Regions from separate parts of the Hoeflea sp. AS16 genome, predicted to be linked through region 2. Evidence: riboswitches for the same ligand, from Rfam matches in the RefSeq annotation. Region 2 holds a riboswitch; each other region holds the start of a gene.
The links. Region 2 has a riboswitch for cobalamin ahead of WNY80_RS00240 (CbtB-domain containing protein). Riboswitches for the same ligand answer to the same signal wherever they lie in the genome.
Positions count from the first base shown of each region.

Region 1 (9,818 bases), 360 kb from region 2:
ACCGCTCAAGGAAGGCCAGGTGCTGGTCTACCAGGTGCCGATCCCGGAACCGTTGCGATTTTTAGAGCCGCGCGAAACCGAAACCCGCAAGATGCATGCGCTTGAGGAATATGGCCTGATGCACGTCAAGCTTTACGAGGACATCGCCCGCAATGGCCATATCGCCACGACCTATGCCTATCCGGTCAAGGTCGAGGGGCGCTATGTGATGGATCCGTCGCCGACGCCAAAATTCGACAATCCGAAGATGCACCAGTCCGAGGCGCTGCAATTGTTTGGCGCGGGGCGGGAAAAACGGATCTACGCGATCCCGCCGTACACGGAAGTTGTCAGCCTCGATTTCGAGGACCATCCGTTCGAAATCCAGCATTTCAATGAGCCTTGCGCCATGTGCGGTGCAGAACAAGTCTATCTCGACGAGGTGGTGCTCGATGACAAGGGCGGGCGCATGTTCGTCTGCTCCGACACCCATTATTGCGAAAGCCGCCGGGCCGATGGCCATCGCGGCGTGTTGCTTGGCGATGACGCCGAGATTGAAAAGGAGGCGATGTGATGAGCCTTTCCCAGACCATTGACGCTCCTGCGGGCAAGCTCGCATCTGCCCCATCCCAGCCGCTGTTGAGCGTGGACAACCTGACCCGGGTCTATGGCAAGCGCATCGGTTGCGCCGATGTCAGTTTTGATTTGTGGCCGGGAGAGGTGCTGGCAATCGTCGGTGAATCCGGCTCCGGCAAGACCACGCTGCTCAACTGCATCTCCTCACGCATGACGCCGACTTGCGGCACGGTTCACTACCGGATGCGTGGTGGCGAAAGCGCCGACATCTACAAGATGGCTGAAGCCGAACGGCGCTACCTGATGCGCACGGACTGGGGTTTCGTGCACCAGAACCCGATTGATGGGTTACGGATGACCGTCTCGGCCGGCGCCAATGTCGGCGAGCGGCTGATGGCGGTGGGCAACCGGCATTACGGCAACATCCGTAGCACCGCGATCGAGTGGCTCTCCCGTGTCGAGATCGATGAAGACCGGGTTGATGATCAGCCGCGGACCTTTTCCGGCGGCATGCGGCAGCGGTTGCAGATTGCCCGCAACCTGGTGACCGAGCCAAGGCTGGTGTTCATGGATGAACCGACCGGCGGTCTTGATGTTTCGGTGCAGGCGCGGTTGCTCGACCTGCTGCGTGGGCTGGTTTCCGATCTCGGCCTTGCCGTGGTGGTGGTCACCCACGATCTGGCCGTGGCGCGGTTGCTGTCGGACCGAATGATCGTGATGAAGGAGGGCAGGGTGATCGAGGCGGGTCTCACCGACCGGGTGCTTGATGATCCGCGTGCGCCCTACACCCAGCTTCTTGTTTCCTCAATTCTGCAGGTCTGACCCATGAAAACGTTGCTTGTCGCTTCGGACGTGAAAAAGACATTCGTCATGCATATGCGTGGCGGTGTTGAATTGCCGGTCGTCACCAATGTGTCGTTCTCGCTGAAAGCCGGGTCCTGCGCGGTGTTGGGCGGACCGTCCGGCGTTGGAAAAAGCTCGATCCTGAAAATGCTCTACGGCAATTACGGCTGCGACAGCGGTCAGATCCTGGTGAGCCATCACGGCAAACATATCGATGTTGCCAGTGCCGATCCGCGCATGGTGCTGGCGATCCGACGCGACACGATCGGCTATGTCAGCCAGTTTTTACGCGCCGTGCCGCGCGTCTCGGCGCTCGATGTTGCCGCCGAGCCGTTGTTGATCCGGGGCATTGCGCAGGAGATCGCACACCAGCGGGCGCGGGATCTGTTTGCCGAGCTCAACCTTCCCGAAAAGCTCTGGTCGCTGCCGCCGGCGACATTTTCTGGCGGCGAGCAGCAGCGCGTCAACATTGCCCGCGGCTTCATCACCGATCACCCGATCCTGCTGCTGGATGAACCGACAGCCTCGCTGGATGCCGCCAACCGCGAAGTGGTGATCAACCTGATTGCCCGCAAGAAGGCAGATGGCGCGGCATTGCTCGGCATTTTCCACGATCAGGAGGTTCGCGATGCGGTGGCCGATCAGATCATCGATGTATCTGCCTTTGCCACCGGAAAGTCTGCGGCATGACGAAGCTGTCAGGGACACCGCTGGTGCATGACAGCGCCAAGGTCGTGGGTTCCACCCTTGGTCGCTACACCGAGGTTGGCGCCAATTGCACCGTGGCGCACTCGAGCATGGGGGATTATTCCTATTGCGTCGAGAACACCCAGATCGCCTATGCGAGCATCGGCAAGTTTGCCAATATCGCCAGTCATGTGCGGATCTATGCCAGCATGCATCCGATGGAGCGGGCGTCGCTGCATCATTTCAGCTATCGCTCGTCGTGGTATTTCGACGGCGAGACTGACGATCAGGATTTCTTCGACTGGCGCGCCGGGCAGGGGATCAGCATCGGCCACGACACCTGGATCGGCCATGGCGCGGTGGTGATGCCCGGTGTGAGCATCGGCAATGGCGCGATCATCGGGGCCAACGCGGTGGTGACCAAAGATGTTGCCGATTTCGCCATTGCCGTCGGCGTGCCTGCGCGAACCATCCGGCAACGGTTCTCCGATGACATCGCCAGCCGCCTCGATGCGCTGGCCTGGTGGGACTGGGAGCATGAAAAGCTGCATGCGGCGCTTCATGATTTCCGGGCGCTGCCGGTCGAGGCGTTTATCGAAAAACATGGTGGCTAGGGTTCGCCCTGCCAGCATTCCTCGAAAATCAGCTCATCGAGCGGCAGCCGGCGGTTCCAGCCCTTGACCTCGAGTTCCGGCCGCTCATAGAGCTCGTCGACATAGCCAAGGCAGAGATAGGCGACGATCTCGATCCGGTCGGGGATGCTCAGGATGGCTTTGAGATCGGCGTCGCGAAAGATGCTGACCCAGCCCATGCCGATGCCCTCGGCGCGGGCTGCAAGCCACAGGTTCTGCACCGCGCAGACCGTGCTGTAGAGATCCATGCTGGAATTGTGGGTCTTGCCCAGAACCACATCGCCGCCTCGTTTTCGATTGCAGGTGACGCAGATGTTGAGTGGCGCCTTGCGGATGCCTTCAAGTTTCAATGATTTGTATTTGGGTTGCCGTTCTTCTGGAAACAGTTTGACAGCTTCGTCGTTGGCGCGCGCGAACGCGTCGGCCACCCTGTCGCGCACCGGTTGGCTGCGGATGGTGATGAAGTTCCAGGGTTGCATGAACCCCACGGACGGTGCGTGATGCGCGGCTTGCAAAAGCCGTCGTAGAACGTCATCCGGAACCGGCTCCGGCAGGAACTGGTCGCGCACATCGCGGCGGGTGAAGATGGCCTTGTAAACGGCGTCGCGTTCAGCCGTCACGAATGGTTCTGCTGCAGACAGCATGGATGTCTTCGGCATTGTTTGATCCCCAACAATCCGGAAAAACCCGCAGCGCTGTCCATGCGCTGAAAGGCTATGACATCTGGCCGGTCTTCTGACTTCGGATCATCTGACCTGCGCGCCTTCCCGGGCTCTCCCAGTGGCATGAAGCGCAGACCATCCCCGTCACAGCGTTGGGCACGTTCCGGATTCTCGCCGGATTCCCGATTCTCCCGCATCACACGGGCACCAGACATCCACATAGGGCCATGACTGAAGCGCGGACGCAAGTCTGTTTTGCGCTTGGAAAATGGAGGTTTCGCACCAGGCCTCTCCGGGCCTGTGGAACGTAACAAAACTGACATCAAACCGACATCGGCCTTTCACATGGCTGGGCTAGGTCACTCCTCGAAAGTCGCAAGACCAATCGTGATCCCGGGGGATTTGCCCATGCTTGAATTGACCGACGTGACCCGCCGTTTTGGCACCAACATTGCTGTTGATGCCGTCACGCTGTCTATCCCGGAAGGGCAGATGGTCGGTGTTATCGGGCGTTCGGGCGCCGGCAAGTCGACGCTCCTGCGCATGATCAACCGGTTGACGCCGACAAGCAGCGGCGAGATCCGGTTCAAGGGCAAGACCGTGTCCGGGCTCGGTGGTGCAGGGTTGCGCAATTGGCATCGCGATTGCGCGATGATCTTCCAGCAGTTCAACTTGGTGCCGCGGCTTGACGTGTTGACTAATGTGCTGCTTGGCCGGCTCAATCACCGCTCGACGGTGCTCAACATTCTCAACATCTTCACGGTCGAGGAGCGAGCCAAAGCCTTGATGGCGCTGGAGCGTCTCGGCATTGCCCAGACCGCATTGCAGATGGCGGGAACCCTGTCGGGTGGCCAGCAGCAGCGTGTCGCCATTGCGCGGGCGCTGATGCAGTCGCCCTCGATGGTACTGGCCGACGAGCCGATCGCCTCGCTTGATCCGCTCAACGCGCAGATCGTCATGGACGCGCTCAAAGACATCAACGAGCGCGAAGGCATTACCGTGATCACCAATCTGCACACGCTCGATACGGCGCGTGCCTATTGCGAGCGGGTGATCGGCATGGCCGGCGGCAAGGTGGTGTTTGACGGCTCGCCCGACGAGCTGACCAGTGACGCCGTGCGGATGATCTACGGCGCCTCCGATGACGGTACAGAGATCTCGGAAGCCATCACCTCGACATCGATTTCCGCCGAACGCCCTATCGTTCCGGCCAAGTCCAAATCCACCGGTCCGTTGCAGCCGGCGCTCAGCGTCAAGCCTGCAGCAGCCGAGGTCGCCTTGCCCGCGTAACAGGCCCAACCCACGGAATGGCCGGCATCCTGCCGGATCTCACCAGGAGCAGATCAATGTTCAAGAAAGCCCTTCTCGCAGCGGCATCGTTCGCCGCCATCATCGCTGTCCAGCCTGCAGGCGCCGAAGACCTCAAGGACTTCCGTATCGGCATTCTCGGCGGCGAAAACGAAGCCGACCGCCTGCGCAGCTTCCAGTGCATGACCGAAAAACTGCCCGCCGTTCTCGGCGTGGAAAAAGTCTCGCTGTTTCCGGCCGCCGATTATGACGGCGTGATCCAGGGCCTGCTCGGCGGCACGCTCGATTATGCCGAACTTGGGGCATCGGGCTACGCCAAGGTCTATCTTGAAAACAAGGACGCTGTTGAGCCGATCCTGACCACGATCCAGACCGATGGCGCCACCGGCTACTACTCCGTCATGGTTGCGCGCAAGGATTCTGGCATCACCAAGCTGGAAGACCTCAAGGGCAAGAAGCTCGGCTTCGCCGATCCGGATTCCACGTCCGGCTTCCTGGTTCCTTCGGTCACGCTGCCTGCCGCCATCGGCATGCCGATTGCCGAGTATTTCGGTGAAACCGGCTTCGGCGGTGGTCACGAGAACCTGGTTCTGGAAGTCGTCAAGGGCAACTTCGATGCCGGCACCACCTGGGCTTCGGGCGTTGGCGAGTTCAAGGACGGCTACACATCGGGCAATCTGAAGAAGATGGTCGACAAGGGCATCGTCGACATGGGTGACCTGGTCCAGGTCTGGCAGTCGCCGCTGATCCCGAATGGTCCGATTGTTGTCCGTTCAACCATGGACACCGACATGAAGGCCAAGTTCAAGGACTTCATGATGGCACTGCCCGAGAGCGATCCCGAATGCTTCGCCTCCATCCAGGGCGGCGATTACAAGGGTTTCACCGAAGTTGATTCCTCGTTCTACCAGGCAATCATCGAAGCCCGCCGCGCCAAGATCGGCTCGTAAACCTTCCCTCTGCAAAACGGCCGCGGTCTCTTGTGAAAGGGACCGCGGTTTTCCTTGTCACAGCAGGATCAGATCATGAAACCGTCCCAGCATTCCCCGATGGTCACGGAGACCGAGCGGCACTGGCAGGCGCTGGCGCGGCAGCGGCGCATCTATACCGGGTTGGGGCTTGTCCTGCTGCTGATGGCGCTGGCCGGATCGCTGTGGTTTGCCAACGAGACCAATGCCGGCAAATTCTGGGACCGGCTGCCGCATTTCTTCGATTTTTTCGGTGACATGATCCCGCGCGACGGCTGGGAAGTCTGGCGGGCGCTGTTTGACCTGGAAAGTCCCTATGCCGATGGATCGCTGAAATACGACTATCCGGAGGGCCGGGTCTGGCTGACCGCAAACCTCTACATGCCCGAATATGTGTTCAAGATGATCGAGACCATCAACATAGCCATCGTCTCGACCATCATCGGCTTTGTCTTCGGTTTCCTGCTGTGCTTCCTGGCAGCGTCCAACCTGACCACGCGGGCCTGGCTGCGTGGCTTTGTCCGCCGCTTTCTGGAAATCCTGCGTGCCTTCCCGGAGATCGTGATTGCCGGCTTCTTTGCCGCGATCCTGTCGCTTGGGCCGGTGCCGGCGATCATTGCCGTGGCGATCCACACCATCGGCTCGCTCGGCAAGATGTTTTTCGAAGTGGTCGAAAACGCCGACATGAAGGCCGATGAAGGCCTGCGCGCGGTTGGCGGCAACTGGGTCGAGCGGGTCCGCTTCGGCATGGTTCCGCAGGTGCTGCCGAATTTCCTGAGCTACACCTTGATGCGGCTTGAAATCAATGTCCGCGCCTCGACCATTATCGGTGCGGTTGGCGGTGGTGGCATTGGTGAGGCGCTCAGGTTGTCGATCAGCCGTGGCCATGAGGCCAAGACCATTGCCATCATCATCCTGCTTCTGACCACGGTGATAGCCGTCGACCAGTTCTCGGCATGGCTGCGCAAGCGGGTGGTTGGCGAGCAGGCCTTCGAAAGCGCCTATGGGGAAGCTTTGACATGACTGCCATAACCGCAAGCCAGCTCGACGAGATCACCGGACGTTATCCGGATGTGTTCAAGCGATCGTTTCTGACCCGCTACAGCAAGATATTGGTGGTGGCAGCGGTCGCCATCTATCTGGTGTTTGCCTGGAACCTGTTCGCTGTAGGGCAGGTGATCCAGCGCGGCAGCTGGGACATTGCCGGCAGCTATCTCGCTGACTGGATCTCCTACGAAGTCCGGCCGGATATCGTCTATCACGACGGCTATCTGGAGGTGGAGTTTCCAAAATACTCACCTCTGGGTTCTGACCCGAGGCCTGACTGGCTGGTGACCGAAAATGCAGAAGTCACCGTCGTGACCAAAGCGGCGACTGCGGCGCCTGTTGCGACGCCGCCGGCGGCCACGGGCTTCCTGGTTCCGGGAGCGAAAGGGACGTCGACCGGGTTCATGGCGCCGGGTGCTGCAACCGGCGGCGCTGCGGCAGATGCCGGGCAACAGGCGGCCGAGACGAAAGCAACGTCGGAGCGGAAAGTGCTGCCGGTTCGCGCCGAGGTCAGCATGGGTTCTGCCGGTTCCGTGCTGGTGGAGCCTTACCGGGTGACGCTGAAGCGCGGTACCGAGACCGTTCTGGTCAATGTCGGATCCGACGGCATCGTCCGCGCCGAGGGCGCGCTGCCGGAATGGGTTGACGTGCGCCGGGGTGGCGAAAAGATCATTGCTGGTTTCGGTTTTGCCGGGCGGGTCGAAATCGAGGATGACGAGGTCAAGATCCGGCAACGGTTCCTGGGCTGGGAGAATTTCGTTTTCGATACGTCTTCGCCGTTCTGGAACCGCGGCTTTGGCGACGTGACGGCGACGATCCTGTGGGGCGAGCGGATCAAGCCGGCCCAGTCGAACCTGTCTCTGGCTGTGGACAATTTCCTCAACAATGCCGAGTGGCAGCATGGCGACGTGTTCGTCAAGCTCGGCCAGACCATCGTCATGGCCTTTGTCGGCACGCTGTTTGCCACGGCAATCGCCTTTCCGCTGTCGTTCATGGCGGCGCGCAACATCACGCCGAGTTTCCTCACCAACCAGGTGACCAAGCGGCTGTTCGATTTCCTGCGCTCGGTCGACATGCTGATCTGGGCGCTGTTCTTCACCCGCGCTTTCGGGCCCGGACCGCTGGCCGGTATTTCCGCCATTTTCTTCACCGATACGGGGACACTCGGAAAGCTCTACTCGGAGGCGCTGGAGAATATCGACGAGAAGCAGCGTGAGGGTGTACGCTCGCTGGGCGCGAATCCGGTTCTGGTGCAGCGGTTCGGCGTTGTACCCCAGGTCTTGCCGGTGTTTGTCAGCCAGTCGCTGTATTTCTGGGAATCAAACACCCGCTCGGCAACAATCATCGGAGCGGTCGGCGCCGGGGGCATCGGCCTGAAATTGTGGGAAGCGATGCGGACCAATTCGGACTGGGAAAATGTCGCCTATATGGTGCTGCTGATCCTTTTCGTGGTCTATGTGTTCGACACGATTTCGTCGCGGTTGCGCGGGATGCTGATTGGCAGGGGACAGATGTGATGCGGTATGCCTTCTATTTTTCGCCGGGTTCGGACGAACCGCTTCACCGGCTCGGGTCAAGCTGGCTGGGACGCGATGCCGCAACCGGCAATCCGGTCGAGCATCCCGATCTCGACGGCCTTGGCGCCAGTGAACTGGCGACGATCACCGGTCCGGCCCGGCGCTACGGGTTCCATGCCACGTTGAAGGCGCCGTTCCGTCTTGCCGACGGGGTGAGCGAAGCCGACCTGGTCAGGGCGATGGAAACATTTGCCGAACAGACCGACGTGTTTGAGATTCCATCGTTGATGGTGGGTCGCCTCGAGGGGTTTGTCGCGCTCGTGCCGGGCGGTCCGGCCCCGGAGCTGGCTGCCTTCGCCGGTGCTGTCGTTGAAGCGTTCGAACCGCTGCGCGCGCCCCTGAGCGACAGGGAGATCGAGCGGCGCAACCCGGAATCGCTGTCTTCGGGCGAGTTGAGGAACCTGATGCGGTGGGGGTATCCTTATGTTTTTGACCGCTTCCGTTTTCACATGACCCTGACCAACCGGCTGCCGGAGCCGGACATCACCCGCATCGCCGCTGCTGCGGAAACACATTTTGCACCGGCCCTGGCCGGACCGGTCGTGGTTCGCGCGCTCACGCTGTTTGTCGAGCCGGAACCCGGCGCGCCTTTTCAAATCCACAGCCGGACGCCGCTTGCGTCTGGCCAGCATAGAAAGACTGCCTGAATGACCACCGAGACAATTTTGACCAATGCCCGGCTTGTTCTTGAGGACCGGATCGTTTCCGGAAGCCTGGTGGTCCGCGATGGCGTGATTGCCGAGATCGCGGAAGGCAATTCGGCGAGTGGCGTGGACATGGAAGGGGACTACATCCTGCCCGGCCTGGTGGAGCTGCATACTGATCATCTCGAAGCGCATTACTCGCCACGTCCGGGCGTGCGCTGGAATGCCATCTCGGCGATCCAGTCGCATGACGCCCAGATTGCCTCTTCGGGCATTACCACCGTGTTTGATTGCCTGCGGCTCGGGTCTGACGCTGATGACGGTTTTGAGGTCGGCGAAATGCGCGCGATTGCCGATGCGCTTGCTTCGGCGCGGGCGGAAAACCGGTTGCGCGCCGATCATCTCATTCACTTGCGTTGCGAGGTGTCGGCGGCAGATGTGCTCGATCATTTTGCCGACTTCCAGACAGATACCCAGGTGCGGCTGGCGTCGCTGATGGACCATGCGCCGGGTCAGCGGCAGTTCCAGACGATGGAGCAGTACACGCTATATTACAAGACCAAGCGCGGCCTGTCCGACGAGGCCTTTGCGCACTTCGTCGCCCGGCGGCAGGAATGTTCGGCCCAGTATTCCGATGCGCACCGCAAGGCTATCGCAAGCGCCTGTACCCAGCGCGGGATCACGATTGCCAGCCATGATGATGCAACGCTCGGTCATGTCGAGGAAGCTGTCGGTTTCGGCGTGAAATTGGCGGAGTTTCCAACCAGCATCGAGGCGGCACAGGCATCTCACAAGGCCGGCATGAGCGTCCTGATGGGAGCGCCGAACGTGGTGCGTGGCGGCTCCCATTCCGGAAATATCGCGGCGACCGACCTGGCGCGGGCCGGTGTTCTGG
Region 1 is NZ_JBBMQQ010000001.1:414,128-423,945, forward strand. It holds gene WNY80_RS01940 (alpha-D-ribose 1-methylphosphonate 5-phosphate C-P-lyase PhnJ) at 1-553, shown strand, start outside; gene phnK (phosphonate C-P lyase system protein PhnK) at 553-1,377, shown strand; gene phnL (phosphonate C-P lyase system protein PhnL) at 1,381-2,088, shown strand; gene WNY80_RS01955 (DapH/DapD/GlmU-related protein) at 2,085-2,699, shown strand; gene bluB (5,6-dimethylbenzimidazole synthase) at 2,696-3,376, opposite strand; cobalamin riboswitch at 3,425-3,606, opposite strand; gene phnC (phosphonate ABC transporter ATP-binding protein) at 3,788-4,669, shown strand; gene phnD (phosphonate ABC transporter substrate-binding protein) at 4,726-5,637, shown strand; gene phnE (phosphonate ABC transporter, permease protein PhnE) at 5,713-6,678, shown strand; gene phnE (phosphonate ABC transporter, permease protein PhnE) at 6,675-8,219, shown strand; gene WNY80_RS01985 (DUF1045 domain-containing protein) at 8,219-8,926, shown strand; gene WNY80_RS01990 (alpha-D-ribose 1-methylphosphonate 5-triphosphate diphosphatase) at 8,927-9,818, shown strand, end outside.
Region 1: linked by a shared signal. The riboswitch ahead of bluB (5,6-dimethylbenzimidazole synthase) and the one ahead of WNY80_RS00240 (CbtB-domain containing protein) in region 2 are both predicted to bind cobalamin.

Region 2 (9,818 bases):
GTAGACTTCAGACTTGGACCAGGCGTTCTTCTTGGGGTCCGGGCAATCGGTGATCGATGTGCAACGGTCCCACTCTTCCTTGTCGTGCTCGACGCCATGGTCAAGCTTGACCATTTCGTACTTGCCGAGAATTGCCGTCGGTGCCCAGTAGTAGCCGAGCCACGGGTTTTCTCTCTCGTATGCCTTGGCGATGGAGCCGTCGAGGCCAGCAGCCGAACCGGTTTCAACCGTCACCCAGCCTTTTTCTTCAGCGCCGTAGGCCTTGAAGAGGTTGGTGGTGATGATGCGGCAGCCCCAGCCTTCAGGACAGTTGTAGACGCCGCCCTTGCCTTCGTTTTCCATGCCGGGGGCAGGGAACAGCTCGGGATGTGCCAGCGCGTCATCAATGGTCTTGATTTCAGGATGGGCTTCGGCGGTGTACTTGGGAATCCACCAGCCTTCGACGCCGCCATCGCTGAGCGATTCGGATGCGTAGTGAAGCTTGCCTTCGGCAACAGCGGAGTCGAGCAGGGTGCGAAGCGAGTTGATCCAGGCTTCAGGAGCGACGTCCGGCTCCTGCTTTTCAACCATTGAGGTGAGGGTCGGGGTGGTGTCACCGGCCACAAGCTCGGCTTCGCAGCCATAGCCTTCGGAAAGGATGATTTCGTCGATGTTCGCCAGAACTTCAGCCGAAGCCCAGTTCATGTTGGCGATGGTCACGCGGCCACATTCGCTATGTGATGCAGCAGATGCGGCGCCGGCGAAGCCCATAAGGCCAACGGCGAGAACGGTGGAAGCGAGAAGCTTCTTCATATGTAAGACCTCCCAGTCTTATTGATGCAGTGGTTGTTCCATTTTTCGGCAAAACCCGGTCACTGCTGATTACCGGACACCGATGGAATTGAAGGCAAATCGCCTCATGGTCATTGAAAACCATTTCACACGTCAGTTACGACGCAAAGGCGACATCAAACGGCGCAAGTGGAACCCACGGAACTCTGTCGAAGGCGGTTGCCCAATTGAAATGCCGCCTTTCAGGGTAAGGACTTACGCCAAGAAATCAACCGTAGCTTCGAGAATTCGTAAATCAGGATGGCCACCGGTGGTGCATTGCATCATAAATTTTCGGGCCGTCGAAATAAATTGCAAGATTCATGAATGCTTAGGGTTTCAATAACTCTCCGGTAACGATGTCCGGGTTACACCTGTTTGCACGGCGGGGGACAACCGCCGACCATCCCGGATCAGGTATTGCGTACCGGGATGTCGCGAACCTCGCGCGTTTTTGTGAGGTCGTCAGTGTATTTTGGCAGGCCGTCGGGATCGAAAGATCCAGGCGGCCTTCGCATTTGTGGACCAGCCGGACAAAAAAAGACCGGATGATCGCTCATCCGGCCTTCTTGGAATTCATTGCTCCCGGAGCTTCCGGGTGGGCGCTTTTGACGCGATTCAGCCCGCGGAAAGCGTGCGGATGAAGCTGTTAAGCACGCTGGAGCGGGGCTTCTGGTTTGCCTTCTGGGCCGGAAGCACGTTGTTCCATGCGATCTGAACGCGATTGGCAGAATTGAATACATACAGCATGGCGATGTCCTTCCGTTTTGTGTTGACGACGATTTTCAAATGGCAAGCACCATCTAACGCTGCTCTATGCTCATCGGGTGGGTTGAGCTGCATTGAATCCGTCGCGGGATGTCGCAATTCAGATGTCGCAAAAAGAATTTGCCGTTCTTTTGAAATCACGGTGAAGCAATGGTTAACGTGGCGGCTTGAAAAGGCCTTTTGATCTGCCGTTGGCGGTGCTATCGACGGCCGATGACACGGGCATTGATGTTTCAGGGAACGGGTTCGGATGTCGGCAAGACCGTGCTGGTTGCGGGCTTTTGCCGGCTGGCGGCAAATCATGGCCTGAAGGTTCGCCCGTTCAAGCCGCAAAACATGTCCAACAATGCCGCTGTCGCCGATGACGGCGGCGAGATCGGGCGGGCACAATGGCTGCAGGCGCTGGCCTGCCGGGTGTCGGCAAGCGTGCACATGAACCCGGTGCTGCTCAAGCCACAGTCCGAAACCGGATCCCAGGTCGTGGTTCAGGGAAAAGTTACCGGTCATGCGCGCGGCCGCGACTACCAGAAACTCAAGCCGCAACTGATGGCGGCGGTGATGGACAGTTTTGCCCGTGTCGCGGATGGCGCTGACCTGGTGCTGGTCGAAGGGGCGGGATCTCCGGCGGAAATCAACCTGAGATCAGGCGATATTGCCAATATGGGATTTGCGACAGCGACCGGGGTGCCGGTGGTGCTGGTCGGCGACATCGACCGCGGCGGGGTCATCGCCTCGATCGTCGGCACGCATACCATCCTGCCCGTCGCGGACCGCGCAATGATCGCGGGCTACCTGATCAACAAGTTTCGCGGCGATGTCAGCCTGTTTGATGACGGCATCTCGGCGATTGACGGTTTTACCGGATGGCCGTGCCTCGGTGTCATTCCGTGGCTCAAGGCCGCGGCGCGATTGCCGGCGGAAGATTCCGTGGCTTTGGAGCGTCTGGTGCAGGGGCCGGCGCGGGCGCTCAAGATCGCGGTTCCGGTGTTGTCGCGGATCGCCAATTTCGATGATTTCGATCCGTTCAAGGCCGAGCCGGATGTGGATCTCGTGTTCGTGCGCCCCGGCGAGCGGTTGCCCGAGGATGCAGGCCTTGTGATCCTGCCGGGCTCGAAATCGACGATTTCCGATCTCGCCGATTTCCGGCGGCAGGGCTGGGACAGGGATATGCAGGCGCATTACCGGCGCGGCGGCAGGATTATCGGAATTTGCGGTGGCTACCAGATGCTGGGGCGGATAGTCAGCGATCCGCTGGGGCTCGAAGGGGAAGGCGAGGCAGCCGAGGGGCTCGGGCTGCTCGACATCGAAACAGAGATGGCGCCGGAAAAAACTGTCCGCAACATCAAGGCGCGTTCGGCGGAGCATGACGTGGCGTTGTCGGGGTACGAAATTCATCTCGGTGTCAGCCGCGGGCCGGACAGCGCCCGACCGATGACGCTTCTCGACGGGCGGCCTGATGGCGCGATTTCGCCCGACGGCAAGGTGTCGGGAACCTACCTGCACGGTCTGTTCGATTCGGACGCCTACCGTGCGAAGTTGCTGGCGGAGTTTGGCATTCGTGGCGGGGAGACCAATTTCCGCGCCGATGTTGACGCAGCCCTCGATGAAGTCGCTGCCGAGCTTGACCGTCTGGTGGGGTTCGACAGGCTGATGAGCACATCGGCACTGATTGGTCGTTGACAGGCCGTGCGATGGCGCAGTCTCGATTGACAGTCTGCGGCGTCAGCCCTATCACTTGAGGTTCGAATGGTTCCAGAAACCCAAGTTGGTTTTCCGGATCAAAAGGGAATGCGACGGGATGGACCCAACCAGGGCATCTTTATCGCAGCCGACCCCGCGACTGTAGAGCGGCTAGGCGAATGTCACCGGGCACGGGAGGCCAGAGTGACGGAAAGACAATGGTGTTTTTCCGTTATCCTGAAGCTCCGGGCCGGACAAGCCACTGACGTGGCGGCATGATCAATCGGCGCGGACGCCTCTTTGTCTACGAATCGTCCCGTTTTCATGACCGCGATCAGCGTTGGGAAGGCCGGCATTTGCTGATGATCGACGGCAACGTCGACGTGACCCGCGAGCCAGGAGACCTGCCATTCGCACCGGTTGAGAGCCGGACCTTCGGAAGAAACTTTCTTCCGAAGTCACTCACGGAGGTTGTCATGTCTGCCAAAACCCAAACGCTTTCCCTCACCGATCGCATCGGCGCACGCACTGTTGCCGGCCTGATGGCACTGGTCATCGGCTCGATCCTGGTGTTCGGAGTTGGTCTTGCCAATTCGCAGACGCTGCACGACGCAGCGCACGACACAAGGCATTCCTACGGCTTTCCCTGCCACTAAGGGATTGATCTCATGATTGTCAGGTTGCTCCTGGCGGCTCTCGCCGCCGGGCTCATTGCCGGTATGGTGATGACGCCCGCCCAATACGTCAAAACCATTCCGCTGATCATGCAGGCCGAGGCCTATGAAAATGGCGAGGTTGCTCACGATCATGGCGATGCCGGTGCGGAGGCCGAGCCCGGGCATCAGCATGCCGAGGAAGACTCCATGCTCGGCTTCGGCCGGTTCTGGGACACGGTTCTTGCCAATCTGGTTGCAGGAGCAGGTTTCGCGCTGATGCTTGCCGCCGTGGCGCTGCTGATGGGTGTGGAATTTCCCGCAGGACGCGAGGCGATCACCCGCGGCCTGCTTTTCGGGGCCGCGGCGTGGTTTTGCGTCCAGCTTGCGCCGTCGATGAGCTTGCCGCCTGCGGTTCCGGGGTTCCCCTATGCCGATCTTGGCGACAGGCAGAGCTGGTGGATGATCACCGTGGCGATGTCGGCTGCCGGGATCTGGTGCCTCGCGATGCGGCCGGAATGGCTGGTCAAGGCCGTCGGTGTCGCCATCATCATCGCCCCGCATGTGTGGGGCTCGCCGGTGCCTGAAGATCTTTCGAGCGAAGTGCCTGCCTATATCGCGTCGGCCTATGCCGCCGCATCGCTGGCGACCACGCTGTTCTTCTGGCTGCTGCTTGGCGGATTGCTTGGTTTTTTCCTGTCGCGTGTTCCAGAGGAGCAAACGGCGTGACGCCAGGCCTGCCACCGGTGACGCTGGTGCTGGGCGGCGCGCGCTCGGGCAAGTCCGCCTTCGCCGAAGGGCTTGTCGAACGTGCCTCGGACACAAGGCTCTATCTGGCGACCGGCCAGGCCTGGGACGAGGAGATGCGGGACCGGATTGCTTCGCATCAGCACCGGCGCGGGCAGGGATGGGAAACCATCGAGGCCCCGGTGGACCTGGTCCCGGCGCTCAAAACCCATGCCCGGACCGACCGTCCGATGCTGGTTGATTGCCTGACACTGTGGGTGACCAATCTGATGCTCGGCGAGCACGACCTCGGCACCGCTTTTGATGAAATTGCCGCCGCGATTCCGGGCCTGAAGGGGCCGGTGGTCTTTGTTTCCAATGAAGTCGGTCTCGGCATCGTGCCTGACAACGCCATGGCACGGGCGTTCCGTGATCATGCCGGCCGGCTTCACCAGTTAATTGCGGGCCTTGCCGACGAAGTTCATTTCGTCGCCGCCGGCCTGCCACTCAAGATGAAGGGGTAACCCATGATTGCTTCCAAGATTCCCGCCACCGTCATCACCGGCTTTCTCGGCGCGGGCAAAACCACGCTGATCCGGCACATGCTGTCCAACGCCAAGGGCAAGCGGATTGCGCTGATCATCAACGAATTCGGCGATCTTGGCGTCGACGGCGACGTCCTCAAGGGCTGCGGTGACGAGGTGTGCAGCGAGGATGACATCGTCGAGCTCAACAATGGCTGCATCTGCTGCACCGTGGCCGATGATTTCATCCCGACCATGGAAAAGCTGCTGGCGCGTACCGACCGGCCGGACCATATCGTCATTGAAACCTCTGGTCTGGCCTTGCCGCAGCCGCTGGTCGCCGCCTTCAACTGGCCCGGCATCAAGACGCAAGTCACCGTCGATGGCGTGGTCACCGTGGTCGACAGCGCCGCTGTTGCCGCCGGGCGCTTTGCGCATGACCATGACAAGCTCGACGCACAGCGGCTGGCTGACGAAGGGCTTGATCATGAAAGCCCGCTCGAGGAGTTGTTCGAGGATCAGCTGACTGCCGCCGACCTGATCATTCTCAACAAGACAGACCTGATCAGCGCATCGGATCTGGAAGGCGTTCGCGCCGGGATCGCCGGGCATCTCACCCGCAAGCCGATTTTCGTCGAGGCGCGGCAGGGCGAGGTGGCGCCGGAAGTGCTGTTGGGGCTGGGTGTCGGCAGCGAGGACGACATTGCCAACCGCAAGTCGCATCATGAAATGCATCATGCCGATGGCCATGAGCATGATCACGACGAGTTCGAAAGCATCGTGGTTTCGCTTGGTCCGGTGAGCGATGTTGCGGGCTTCACCGAAGGTCTCAAGTCATTGATCGTCAGCCACGACATCCTGCGTCTGAAGGGATTTGCCGATATGGCCGGCAAGCCGATGCGCATGGTTGTTCAGGCGGTCGGCAGCCGCATCGAAACGCATTTCGACCGTCCATGGGGCAGCGGCGAGGCACGGGAAACCCGACTTGTGGTGATCGGTCTGCATGATCTGGACGAGGCGGCAATCCGCGCAAGCCTTTCCGCGCTGGCTGGTTGATCCGATCGAGGAGACGGTGTCGCGATGCATTTGCTGGTCGCACAAAAAGGGACGTTGAGCGATGGCGATGAAGCCGTCGATCTGGGCCAAAGCCCGGGCGATATCCTGTTTCTCAGTGCCGCCGATACTGAGCTTGCCAGCATAGCAGCCGCGCGGCAGACGACAGGCCGGCTGACCTGGCGGCTGGCGAGTCTCAGCGACCTCAAGCATCCGATGTCGGTCGACACATTCGTGGCGAAGATGGCGCCGAAGGCGAAACTGGTGATCGTCCGCGCGCTCGGCGGGGCCAGCTATTTTGCCTATGCGCTGGAAAGCCTGCACGCAGCCTCGTTTGCCAATGGCTTCCAGATTGCAGCGTTGCCGGGCGATGACCGGCCTGATCCGGGGCTGGAGCCGCTATCGACGCTGGATCCGGCATCCCGCGACCAGCTTTGGACTTACCTGATAGAAGGTGGTGCGGAGAATGCCCGCGGGCTTATCCAGTATGCCGAAGCGCTGATTGAAGGCGGCGAGTTGCCTGCACCGGCTGCACCGCTGCTCAAGGCCGGGCTGTGGCACCCGCATGTGAGCAATCCCGCACTTGCCGATGTGAGCAAGGACTGGATTGAGGGCGCACCGGTGGTGGCGGTGTGTTTTTACCGGGCGCTGGTGCAGAGCGGCCAGACCGCGCCGGTTGCAGCCTTGTGCGACGGATTGAAAGCCGAGGGTGTCAATGCGTTGCCGGTGTTCGTCTCCAGTCTCAAAGACCCGGTTTCGGTGGGCACATTGCAGGCGATTTTCGCCGATGCTGCGCCTGACGTGGTGATCAATGCCACCGGCTTTGCAGTCTCCTCGCCGGGCGCACAGACCAAAGGAACGGTGCTTGAGTCAACCGGTGCGCCGGTGTTGCAGGCGGTGTTTGCAGGCGGTGGCCGCGAGGCCTGGGCCGCGTCACAGCAGGGTCTGACCTCGCGTGATCTGGCGATGCATGTGGCACTGCCGGAAGTGGATGGCCGGGTGCTCGCCCGCGCGGTGTCGTTCAAATCGGCGGCGCGGTTTGACGAGACGGTTGAGGCCAATATCGTCACCCATGCGCCGGAGCCGGACCGGGTGCAGTTTGTTGCAGAGTTGGCATCACGCTGGGCGCGGTTGCGGCGGACGCCAGCGCCGGAGCGCCGGGTGGCGATCGTGCTGGCCAATTATCCCAACCGGGATGGGCGCCTGGCCAACGGGGTGGGGCTTGATACGCCCGCAGGCACCGTCGAAGTGTTGAAGGCGATGGCTGGGGCGGGATACCAGACTGGCGAACTTCCCGCTGATGGCGATGCGCTGATTTCAGCGCTGAAGGCCGGGCCGACCAATGCGATCCGCGACGATCGCAGCGGCGGGGTGCCGCTATCGCTTCAGGACTACCAGGCGTTTTTCGAAGCGCTCGATCCGGCAATCCAGGCGGCAGTGAACGAGCGCTGGGGTGGACCTGAAGCCGATCCGTTCTATCGCGACGGGGCTTTCCATCTGGGTCTTTTGCGTTTCGGCAATGTCGCCGTCGGCATTCAGCCCGCGCGCGGTTACAATATCGATCCGAAAGCCAGCTATCATGCACCGGACCTGGTGCCGCCGCATGGCTATTTCGCCTTCTATGCCTGGCTGCGCACCGAGTTTGATGTTCATGCGGTCGTGCACATGGGCAAGCATGGCAATCTGGAATGGCTGCCGGGCAAGGCGCTGGCCTTGTCGCGGGCGTGTTATCCCGAAGCGGTGCTCGGTGCGATGCCGCATGTCTATCCGTTCATCGTCAACGATCCGGGTGAGGGGACACAGGCCAAGCGCCGCACATCGGCCGTGATCATCGACCATCTGACGCCGCCGCTGACCCGGGCCGAAAGCTACGGCCCGCTCAAGGACCTCGAAGCGCTCGTTGATGAATATTACGAAGCCTCGGGGCATGACCCGCGGCGGCTGAAACTGCTCAAGGGCCAGATCCTCGACCTGGTGCGCGACATCGGGCTGGATGCCGATGCCGGGATTGTGCCGGGCGATGATGATGATCTGGCGCTGGAAAAGCTCGATGCCTGGCTGTGTGATCTCAAGGAAATGCAGATCCGCGACGGGCTTCATATCTTTGGACTTTCGCCCGAGGGCGGATTGCTGACGGACCTCACGGTGGCGCTGGCGCGGATCAAGCGCGGTGTGACGCCCGGCGAAGACAGCCTGCACCGGGCTATGGCGCGGGACATGGGGTTTTCTGGTTTCGATCCACTCGATTGCGCCATGGGTGAACCGTGGACGGGGCCCAAGCCTGACGTTTTGCAGTCGGTTTCGGAGGATCTTTGGCGCACCAATGGCGACACGGTCGAGCGGATCGAACTGCTGGCGATCGAACTGGTGTCCGGGCGTACCCCGGTGCCGGGTGACTGGGCTGACACGAGTGCGGTGATGGAGAATATCCGGACCATGATCCGGCCTTCGGTCGAGGCCTGCGGCGAGGCCGAGATCAACGGTCTCATGACCGCGCTCGATGGACGTTTCGTGGCTCCCGGACCTTCGGGCGCACCGACGCGGGGACGCCCGGATGTGTTGCCGACCGGGCGGAATTTCTACTCGGTTGACAGCCGCGCGGTGCCGACGCCGGCGGCATGGGAGCTGGGGCAGAAATCGGCGGAACTTCTGGTCATGCGGCACGTGCAGGACCACGGCGAATGGCCGACCTCGATGGCGCTGACGGCATGGGGCACCTCGAACATGCGCACCGGCGGCGATGACATCGCCCAGGCGCTGGCGCTGATCGGGGCGAAGCCGGTCTGGGATCCGGCCTCCCGACGGGTGACCGGCTACGAGATCATTCCGATGGCGATGATGAAGCGGCCACGTGTCGACGTGACCTTGCGGATTTCCGGTTTCTTCCGTGACGCGTTTCCGGACCAGATCGCGCTGTTTGACCGGGCGGTGCGGGCGATTGCGGCACTGGAAGAGGACGAGGCTGACAATCCGCTGGCGGCACGGGCGCGGCAGGAGAGTGGGTTGCTGATCGAGGCGGGCGCGACTGAGGCCGAGGCTTTGCGGCAGTCTTCGTTCCGGGTCTTCGGATCCAAGCCCGGAGCCTATGGCGCCGGCCTGCAGGCGCTGATGGATGAGGGTGGCTGGGCTGACCGCGGAGACCTGGCCGAGGCCTTCGTCGTCTGGGGTGGCTATGCCTATGGTGCGGGCGAAGAAGGGCAGGCGGCGCATGAACTGTTCGAGCAGCGGCTGTCGACCGTCGAGGCGGTGGTGCAGAACCAGGACAACCGCGAGCATGATCTGCTCGATTCCGATGATTACTACCAGTTCGAAGGCGGCATGACCGCGGCTGTGGAAGCGGCGCGCGGCACGCGGCCGGCGATCTACCACAATGATCATTCGCGGCCCGAGCGTCCGGTGATCCGCTCGCTGGAAGAGGAGATCGCACGTGTGGTGCGCGGACGGGCGGTCAATCCGAAATGGATCGAGGGCGTCAAGCGGCACGGCTACAAGGGCGCCTTCGAGATGGCGGCGACGGTGGATTACCTGTTCGCCTTCGCCGCAACCACCGGTGCTGTGCGGGACGCGCATTTTGATGCGGTCTACCAGGCCTATCTGATGGATG
Region 2 is NZ_JBBMQQ010000001.1:55,460-65,277, forward strand. It holds gene WNY80_RS00225 (ABC transporter substrate-binding protein) at 1-792, opposite strand, end outside; gene WNY80_RS00230 (hypothetical protein) at 1,429-1,653, opposite strand; gene WNY80_RS00235 (cobyric acid synthase) at 1,792-3,258, shown strand; cobalamin riboswitch at 3,309-3,685, shown strand; gene WNY80_RS00240 (CbtB-domain containing protein) at 3,735-3,914, shown strand; gene WNY80_RS00245 (CbtA family protein) at 3,927-4,640, shown strand; gene cobU (bifunctional adenosylcobinamide kinase/adenosylcobinamide-phosphate guanylyltransferase) at 4,637-5,161, shown strand; gene cobW (cobalamin biosynthesis protein CobW) at 5,165-6,217, shown strand; gene cobN (cobaltochelatase subunit CobN) at 6,242-9,818, shown strand, end outside.

Region 3 (9,818 bases), on a different contig from region 2:
GGCCCGCCCGATGGCTGGATCAATCCCCGCAGAATTGAGCTGGCATGACTGGTTCAAGCCATTTGCGCGACTGGGCTATGGCGCGCGAGGAGTGGTTTACCTGGTGCTGGCCTTCTTCATTGTCAGCGCCGCGCTGACCACGGGAAGTGGTGGCGATGCAAAGGATGCCGTCCGCTTCATCACGCAATCGACCGCAAGCGCGGTTCTGACGCCACTGCTGATCGTCAGCCTGGCCGGTTACTGCCTCTGGCGCGTCGTGCAGGCGGTGTTCGATACCGATGATCACGGCATCGATCCGGCGGGGCTGGCGGTGCGGGCCGGGTTGCTCGGGTCTGCCGCATCCTATGGCTTTTTGATGCTTTACACTTTCTCGCTCTGGTGGGGCGGTACCATTTCATCCGGAAGCGGTTCCGGAGACGGCTTTGCCCGCACGGCTGCCGGTTTCATTGGAGCCGGGCCGGTTTCGCTTGGCCTGAGCCTGATCTTCGCCATCGTTGGCGGCGCCCATATCTGGAAGGCCGCCAGCCGGAAATACCGCGATCATATCAAGGCCTCCCCGATGGTCAGCCGGTGGATCGATCCGGCAGCCATTGGCGGGTTGTGCGCACGTGGTGTGATCTTCCTGGTGATTGCCTTCCTGCTGTTCCAGCACGGCCTGAGCGGCGAAGAGGGGCGAACGGGGCTTGCCGATGCGCTGGACTTCATTGCCGGGCTGCCGTTCGGTGTCTGGCTGCTGGGAGCGACCGGAGCGGGGTTCTTTCTGTTTGCCCTCTATTCCCTTGCCGAAGCTGTCTGGCGGCGCATCAATGTCGAAGACGCCTGAGCGCTCCGCCCCGAACCTCATGGTTCAGGACGGTTTAGGGGGAATTGAGGTCCGAGAACTGCAACTCTTCGAGACCGCGTTGCGCAGCCGTCACGTGTTGAGCGAAGCATCATGCACCAGTCGGAGCGAGTGGGTGGTGAGTTCCTGCTTCAGGCGTTCCCGCCGGGCAGCTTCGGGCTGGAACAGCACAGCTTCGACGACCAGGCGGTCGGGCGTGGTGTTGCCCTGTCGGGGCAGTGAAAACTCCGTTGCCTCAGCCAGTCCCAGCAAAGCCAGCCCGCGCACCGTGCCCAGGGAAAGGCACTGGCCGACCATACCGTCCATCTGGCCCTGGGTGATGATGGCTGTTTGCGGTTGCCTGTCACCGATGCGGTAGCGAACCCTCGTGTTCAGTGTCACGATGTCGGTGTCGATGTCCTCACTGAACACCACGATCGCATTGTCAAGCTTGTGCTTGAGTATGTCCCGGACAGGATCCGCCAGCGTATGGCGGCGGTCATACATGGTCTGCAGAATGGTGATGTCTTTACTGGTCAGGGTACATGTCTGATTTTTCCACATGGCGAAGCTCCGGTCGCGCCGGGTCTTGTGCTGGCGCGAATGACAGGTCAGGGACTATCGTCTCCCCTGCACCGGACCGGGTCCGGTACAGGGGATTTGATCCGGTCAGTAGAAAAACCCCGAGTGGATTCGAGAAGCCAATCTGCACCATACTCATTCAGCCAGCGCGTCCTCTCTGCTCTGACTGACCTCCATCACGGTCAGATCGTGGATTTGGCCGCTGCGTGTTGCATAGCTGATCGATTGGCCGGCCTTCAGGCCAATCAGGGCTGTTCCGACCGGCGTGGTGATCGATACCCGTCCTTCTTCGATGTTGGCGTCGGCGGGATAGACCAGGGCGACGGTTTTGCTCTGTGCGCCGTCGACCATGTAGGTCACGGTCGATCCCATGCGCACGACGGAAGCGGCGATGGCCTTGTCGCTGACGATGCGTGCGCGATCGATTTCCGCAGCAAGGTTTTCCGCGATCTCCGGGTTTCGCTGCTCATAGGCGGCGACCAGATTGCTGAGCCGATCATAATCACTCTGGCAAATCGTGATTCTTGGCTTGCGCCGGGGGGACTGCTGCATTGACTTGTCCAAGCATTCGGTTGCCCCGGTCGCCTGCGACGCGGGAGCATGTTGATCTGGAGATTTTGTTCTTGCGCCGTTGTGTGCGGAATATTCGAACTGTCAAAGACAGGAGCGGATATCCGCTTTGCGACCCCGCGGTTCGGGGGCGCTGGTCACCGAACCGGGGGTCAGATTCCTGCGATAGGAAAGGCCCTGAAAAAACGAGTAATGTGGGTGCGGTGCAATTTCATGGATCAAATGTGGGATAAGCCTGCTGCGATGTCAAGGAGGCCGCGGTCGCCTGAAAACGGGACGGGAAATTGGCATTTCCGGAAATTTCGCAGCGTGAACAAGGCGCAATCGGCTCCGGGTAGCTGCAAGGGAGTGTTTGGCCGCAGTCTGCGCCTGATCTGCAAAGATGCTTGAAGCCTGTTCCCCACTTGAAGCAACTCCCGGGCTGCGCTAAGAGCTAGGGCATGACGATGCACGTGGCACAGAACAATTGGTGGTGGGTTCGCTTTTAGGCGGCCTTGACCACGCGTGTGCGTTAGAGATCAACAAGCCGCCCGGGACCTCAAGGTCCGGCGGCTTTTTTGTTTGGGCCTCCGGATCTGGATCACCGGACGGGTTCAAACGGAGTTTGAATATGGGCACGACGGTACTTTCAGACGGCGCGGCGCAATATGTGACGCGCGGCGGGGTCATGGTGACGCGCAGGCGCCGCGAAACCCCTTATGCCGATGCGATCTCGGGATATATCGATGCGCTCGACAGCCGGCGTGGTGCGGTGTTTTCCTCGAACTACGAATATCCGGGCCGGTATACCCGGTGGGACACGGCGATTGTCGATCCACCGCTCGGCATCTCCTCGAGAGAGCGCAAGCTGACAATCGAGGCTTACAACGGCCGTGGCGAAGCGCTGGTTTCGATCCTTGGCGACCGGCTCGCCGGCCATGCGGAATTTGCCATCTCCGGCAAAGAGGCACGGAAGATCGAGATCGAGATTGCGCAGCCCGACCGGGTGTTCTCGGAGGAAGAACGCTCGCGCGCGCCGACGGTGTTTTCGGTGCTGCGGGTAATTGTCGACCTGTTCCATTCGGCGGAAGACGGCAATATCGGGTTTTACGGTGCGTTCGGTTATGATCTGGCGTTTCAGTTCGATCCGGTTCCGGCGAAACTGATCCGGCCCGAGGACCAGCGGGATTTGCTGTTGTTCCTGCCGGATGAAATTCTGGTGGTCGACCACCATGCGGCCAAGGCCTGGATCGACCGCTATGATTTCAGCCTCGACGGTGTGACCACCGAAGGCCGCGATGCGGAGATCGCAGCCGAGCCGTTCAAGGCTTCCGACCGGGTTCCGCCGCGCGGGGACCATACGCCGGGCGAATATGCGGAGCTGGTCAAGCGCGCCAAGGACAAGTTCCGGCGCGGCGACCTGTTCGAGGTCGTTCCCGGCCAGACCTTTTTCGAGCGTTGCGAAGCCCGTCCGTCGGAAATCAGCCGGCGGCTGAAGGCGATCAACCCGTCGCCCTATTCGTTCTTCATCAACCTGGGCAACCAGGAATACCTGGTCGGTGCATCTCCGGAGATGTTCGTGCGGGTCAACGGCCGGCGGATCGAGACCTGCCCGATTTCCGGCACGATCAAGCGCGGCGAGGACGCGATCTCGGATTCCGAACAGATCCTCAAGCTGCTCAATTCGAAGAAGGACGAGTCCGAACTTACCATGTGTTCGGATGTCGACCGCAACGACAAGAGCCGGGTGTGCGAGCCGGGATCGGTGAAGGTCATCGGCCGGCGCCAGATCGAGATGTATTCGCGGCTTATCCATACGGTCGATCACATCGAAGGCCGGTTGCGGGACGGCATGGATGCGTTTGACGGCTTCCTGAGCCACGCCTGGGCGGTGACGGTGACAGGCGCGCCGAAACTGTGGGCGATGCGGTTTCTCGAAAACAACGAGAAAAGCCCGCGCGCCTGGTATGGCGGTGCTGTCGGCATGGTCAGCTTCAACGGCGACATGAACACCGGCCTGACGCTGAGAACCATCCGGATCAAGGACGGCATTGCCGAGGTGCGGGCCGGGGCGACGCTGCTGTTTGATTCCAATCCCGAGGAAGAAGAAGCCGAGACCGAACTGAAAGCCTCGGCGATGCTGTCGGCGATCCGTGACGCCCGGCTCGGCAATGCCGGCACCGCGGGCCGGGAGACAGCCAAGGTGGGCGAGGGCACCTCGATCCTGCTGGTCGACCATGAGGATTCGTTCGTTCATACGCTGGCCAATTATTTCCGGCAGACGGGAGCGAAGGTGACCACCGTGCGTGCGCCGGTTGCCGAGGAAATGTTTGACCGGGTCGCGCCCGATCTGGTGGTTCTGTCGCCGGGACCTGGCAGCCCAAAGGACTTCGATTGCGCCGCCACCATCGAGCAGATCCGCGCACGTGGGCTGCCGGTGTTCGGCGTGTGCCTGGGGTTGCAGGCGCTGGTCGAGAGCTTTGGCGGGAGCTTGCGGGAACTCGCCATCCCGGTTCATGGCAAGCCATCAAGGATACGGGTTCCTTCGGGCGGGATTGTTTTTTCAGGCCTCGCAAAGGAAGTGACGGTCGGCCGCTATCATTCGATTTTTGCCGATTATGCCACATTGCCAAAGGAATTCCGTGTTACGGCAGAAACCGATGACGGGGTGATCATGGCGATCGAGCATGAGAGCCTGCCGATCGCAGCCGTGCAGTTTCACCCTGAATCGATCATGACATTGGGGCAGGACGCCGGCATGCGGATCATCGAGAATGTGGTTGCGCATCTGGCGCGGCGGAAGAAGGTTGAGGCGGCATGATCAGAAAATCTGGTGTAACTTCGCTGGTGGTGGCGATGGCGTTTGGCGTTTCGGCGCTTTGCCTGTTGGCGGGAGCCACTCCTGCCAGGGCGCAGTCCGGTGACGAGATCGAGCAGGGCCGCGACCTGGTGCAGATCAATTGCGGCAAGTGCCATGCGGTGGGCGAGGCCGATGCCAGCCCGCACCACGATGCGCCGGCATTCCGCAAACTGTCTGACAGCTTCCCGATGGATGCGCTGGAGGAAGCATTCTCCGACGGGCGGATCTACTCGGGCCATCCGGACATGCCGGAGTTCATCGCGACGCCCGAACAGGTGGATGCCATCATCGCCTATATTGCATCGCTGCAAGGCTAGCCGGCGTGCCCCAGGCCTCGAAAACCATTCGCCGGCTGGCTTTCTGGTCGATTCCGCTGGCGTTCGCGGTAATGGGCCTCAAGTTCGTTGCCTGGTACCTGACCGGATCGATCGCGCTATATTCCGATGCGCTTGAATCCATCGTCAACGTGATTGCCGCCCTGGCGGCTTTCATCGCCATTGGCTACGCGCAGAAACCTGCCGACACCGGGCATCCCTACGGCCATCACAAGGCGGAGTATTTCTCTGCCGTTCTCGAAGGCGTTCTGATCGTCGTTGCGGCGCTTCTAATCGTGAACGAGGCCGTTGGCGGGCTGATGGCACCCAAACGCATCGAGGCGCCGGCCCTTGGTCTGGCGGTCAATGCGAGCGCTGCCGTGATCAACGGGATCTGGGCTGCGGTGTTGCTGCGGATTGGCCGCCGGCACCGGTCGCCCGCACTTCAGGCAGACGGCCATCATATCCTCTCGGATGTCGTCACATCGGTTGGGGTGATTGCCGGGTTGGCTCTGGCGCTTGCCTTTGACCAGCCGCGGCTGGATCCGTTGCTGGCGCTGATTGTTGCCTTCAACGTGCTTTGGCAGGGCTGGAAGGTGATTGCGTCCTCGGTCGGCGGGTTGATGGACCGGGCGATCGATCCGGCCGACGAATTGCGCATCCAGCAGATCATCAAGGCTGAAGCCGATGGTGCCATCGAGGCGCATGACATCCGGACCCGGATGGCAGGACGTGTGTCCTTTGTCGAATTCCACCTGGTGGTTGATGGTAACATGAGCGTGGAGCAATCGCACAGTATATGCGACCGGCTCGAGACCGCGCTCAAGCAGGCCGTGGAAGGCGTGCAGGTGATCATCCATGTCGAGCCCGGACACAAGGCCAAGGACGAGGGGGTCCGGCTGACCTGAAACTCCGGTTCCATGCTCAGCTTGTAGTTTGAAGCCAGCGGCAATGAAGCCCGTCAGCCACCAAACCTGTCGAGCGCCATGCGAAACACGTCCGCATCGACATTGCCGCCGGAAATCGTGACGATCACGTCCTCGCCCTCAATCTCGTCCGGATGAAACAGGGCTGCCGCCAATGCGACGGCCCCGCCGGGTTCGGCGACAAGCTTGAGCCGGGAAAAGGCAATCGCCATGGCGTGAAGCGCTTCGTCCTCGCTAACCACCAGCCCCGGGCCCGCAAGCCGCGCCACGATTGGAAAGGTCATGTTTCCGGGTTGGGGCGTGATGATGGCATCGCAGAGCGAGCCGGACAGGCGGCTGTTTCGCTCGATGTGGCCTGTCACCAGGCTGCGGGCCATGTCGTCAAAGCCCTCGGGCTCGACCGGCCGTGCCCGCAGGCCCAGTGCATCAGCCTCGAACGCCAGCGCCATTCCTGAGGTAAAACCACCGCCGCCGCAGCACACCAGCACATCGGCATGCGTGATTCCCTCCGCTGCGGCCTGTTCGGCGATTTCCAGTCCGCAGGTTCCCTGGCCTGCAATCACCAGGGCGTTGTCATAGGGCACGATCAGCGTCAGGCCGTGCTCTTCGGACAGTTTGGCGCAAATCGCATTTCTGTCGTCTTTCGCGCGGTCAAAAAGAACCACTTCAGCGCCCAGAGCGCGGGTGTTGTCGATTTTCGTCTGGGGCGCATCGGATGGCATGACGATGATCGAACGCACGCCATGCCGGCTCGCTGCCATCGCCACGCCTTGCGCGTGATTGCCGCTGGAAAAAGCAATGACGCCGCGCGATCTGGCGTCGGGGTCCAGTCCCGATACCGCTGACCAGCCGCCGCGGAACTTGAAGCTGCCGGTGTGTTGCAGGCACTCCGGCTTGACCCAGACCCGCCGGCCGGCGATCTCGTCAAGAAACGGAGAACCGAGCAAGGGCGTGCGCCGGACATGGCCATCAAGCCGGGCTTGCGCGGCGCGGATCATCTCTATGTTCATCCGGAAGTCCTCAAGTGAATTGTCTGTCGGGATGCTATCCGCACCGTGGCCGGCTTACCAAGCCCTTTGCGGCTTTGGCATGCTCCGGTTTGGCAATCAATATCTGCCGCCAAACGGAAACCGCCGCGTGACCCGGGCCACGCGGCGTTTGTCAGTGAGAAACAGGTGAAGCTCTATGCCGCGTGGCTGTACAGGCGGCTGTTGAACATCGGATTGCCCTTGAGGCCATCGAGCGTCTTGGCAAGTGCCAGAACGCCGAGATCGGCAATCGGCTCGATGATGATGACCAGCATGTAGGCCGCTCCGAAGGCTGCGATCTGCGAGAGGTTTTCAGCGCCGAAGCCGTGGCCATACAGCGCCCAGAAACCGACCCACATGACGATGCCGCCCTGATAGCTGGTCGAGAGTGCCAGGGCCTGCTTGTAGGACACGCCCTTGTAGGCGGTGCCAGCCGGAATGATACGCTTGGCAATCAGCGACATGGCGTAGAGCGGGACCAGCAGGGTGGTGACGTTCATGCCGTATTGCGGCAGGTCGAACGGAGCAAAGAAGACGCCCTGCACCAGCAGGCCCAGCGCCAGGCCGATGGCCGCGGGTCCGGCGCCGAACATCAGGTAGAGCGTCGATCCAAGAATGAAGTGAACTTCCGAAACGCCGATTGCGTGGTGCGGGAAGACTTCGAAGAATGAAAACACCAGCAGCGTGGTGACCACCGAGCGCATGCCGAGGGCTGCGAGGCCGCCATCGTTGCGAATCGTGTCCCACGACATTTTCAACAGCAGGCCGCCGGCCGCGGCTGCGGTTGCGTAACTCAGGGCAAGTTTTGCGCCGTCGACGACGCCAGGTTCAATATGCATGTTGTAATCCTTTCCGCACCCTTCGTGCGAGAGGTTGAATTCGGAAGCGTTTGACGGCTTCCCCGAAATCCGGGCAGGTCTCCTGGCTCGCGCTTCATTGCCGGCATCCGCCTTCCCGGGATCTCCCAGTGGCATCGTGGATGCGGCTCACGCTCACAGTTGCGAGGGCAGCCACGGATCGGGCCCCTTTGCGGGTCGTCCCTACCGTGTTCCCCTTTAATCCCGAAGGCTTGGCCTTCATGGAACCCGAACAGGCAAAGGATATTTCGGGACCTGTCAGATGGCAATCTGAAATACGACGTTTTGCGACGTACCCAAGTTGCTGGCCTCATTCCGCAGGACTCGTTGCTGCGCCGGATTGCCCATCGCATGGCTGCCTGTTACTCAACGGCCATGAGCGGCGAAAGCACTGATAATCAACATTTCCTTGGCACCGGGCTGGCAACGCTGGCCGTTGTTGCCGCTTCTGTGGACTTTGGTCTTGTCCCCTATTTCGCACGCACGCTGACTGCCGAGGGCATGGCGCCGCACGCCATTGCATTCTACCGCTATGCCTTCGCCGCGATCGTGCTGTTGCCATTTGTCTGGCGGGCCCGTGCTCAATGGGTTCCGTTGTCCTGGGGCTTTGCCGCGGGGATAGCCATGGGGGTTGGCTGGGTCGGTTATGTCCGCGCGGTTGAAGTTGCGCCGGTCTCCACCGCAGGCGTTCTCTACATGACCTATCCGGTTTTTACCCTGGTGATCGCCTGGCTGATGTTCGGCGATGTTCCGCGGCGACGTGCCATCCTGGCATCACTGATGATTGTCGCGGCAGCGATGCTTGCGACATCGCCGGATGTGATTTCCGCGGAGCAGGTACCGGCGCTGGTGCTGTCGCTGGCGGCGCCGTTGGGCTTTGCCTTCGGCATCAATGTGCTGGTCCACAAACTCCATGTTCTCAGCCCGGTGCTGCGGATTGCCTGCGCCAGTCTCGGTTCCGTGCTTGGGCTGTTGCCACTGATGGCGACGACGGAGCTGGCGGCTCTGTTTCCGGTGACGGCTTCGGGCTGGTGGCTGGTGGCAGGCATTGCCTTCGGCTCGGCACTGGTTCCGCAATTGCTCTATACGGTGGCTGCTCCTGTAATCGGAACCGCCCGGACAGCGATTGCCGGAAGCTTTGAACTGCCGACGATGTTCCTGGTGGGCTGGTTTGCCTTTGCCGAACCAGTCGGGGCGGCTCAATGGGCTGCCTGTGCCATCGTGATTTCCGCGATAGCTTTAACACCCGGCAAGCCGGTTCACAGTGTTGCTGCCAACCTTGCAATGCAAGGCGGGAAGCGCTCAAGACGTTAAGCGTGTTTGCTGCAATGCAGCGAAATCTGACCGTCGCGCCTTGACATGGCCGCATTTGTCAGGCCTAAGAGGGCAACTGGATAGGGGCCTATCGGCCGCTGCACGCATCTTCGTTGACTAGCGTGTTCTGACTTCCCCTTACGTCCACCCTTGAATTTTCGCGTCGGCCAGCGGCGATGCGCCCAACCCGAACTCCTCCGATTGCGGTTTTACCGTAGCCGGTGGACCCTTTGTGATCGGGCATGGTCCGCGACTGGCGACGCTGAAGCGTACGCCCCGACGTATGCCCAAAACTTCGAAAGCTATTCCATGAATTTTTCAGAACTCGGTCTGTCCAAGGCCCTTCTCGACACGCTTGACGGCCTGAACTTGACGACACCGACACCGATCCAGGTTCAGGCGATTCCGCCCGTGCTTGAAGGCCGTGACGTGATCGGCCTGGCCCAGACCGGCACCGGCAAGACCGCAGCCTTCTCGCTGCCGATCCTGCATCGCCTGGCGCCCGGCAAGAAAGCCGCACCGAAGAAGGTGCGCGCATTGATTCTGTCGCCGACCCGCGAACTTTCCG
Region 3 is NZ_JBBMQQ010000007.1:83,823-93,640, reverse strand. It holds gene WNY80_RS16810 (phosphatase PAP2 family protein) at 1-38, shown strand, start outside; gene WNY80_RS16805 (DUF1206 domain-containing protein) at 11-823, shown strand; gene WNY80_RS16800 (nucleoside-diphosphate kinase) at 914-1,384, opposite strand; gene rnk (nucleoside diphosphate kinase regulator) at 1,538-1,954, opposite strand; gene WNY80_RS16790 (anthranilate synthase) at 2,583-4,772, shown strand; gene WNY80_RS16785 (cytochrome c) at 4,769-5,128, shown strand; gene WNY80_RS16780 (cation diffusion facilitator family transporter) at 5,134-6,033, shown strand; gene WNY80_RS16775 (threonine/serine dehydratase) at 6,087-7,061, opposite strand; gene WNY80_RS16770 (energy-coupling factor ABC transporter permease) at 7,235-7,918, opposite strand; cobalamin riboswitch at 7,973-8,183, opposite strand; gene WNY80_RS16765 (DMT family transporter) at 8,288-9,250, shown strand; gene WNY80_RS16760 (DEAD/DEAH box helicase) at 9,560-9,818, shown strand, end outside.
Region 3: linked by a shared signal. The riboswitch ahead of WNY80_RS16770 (energy-coupling factor ABC transporter permease) and the one ahead of WNY80_RS00240 (CbtB-domain containing protein) in region 2 are both predicted to bind cobalamin.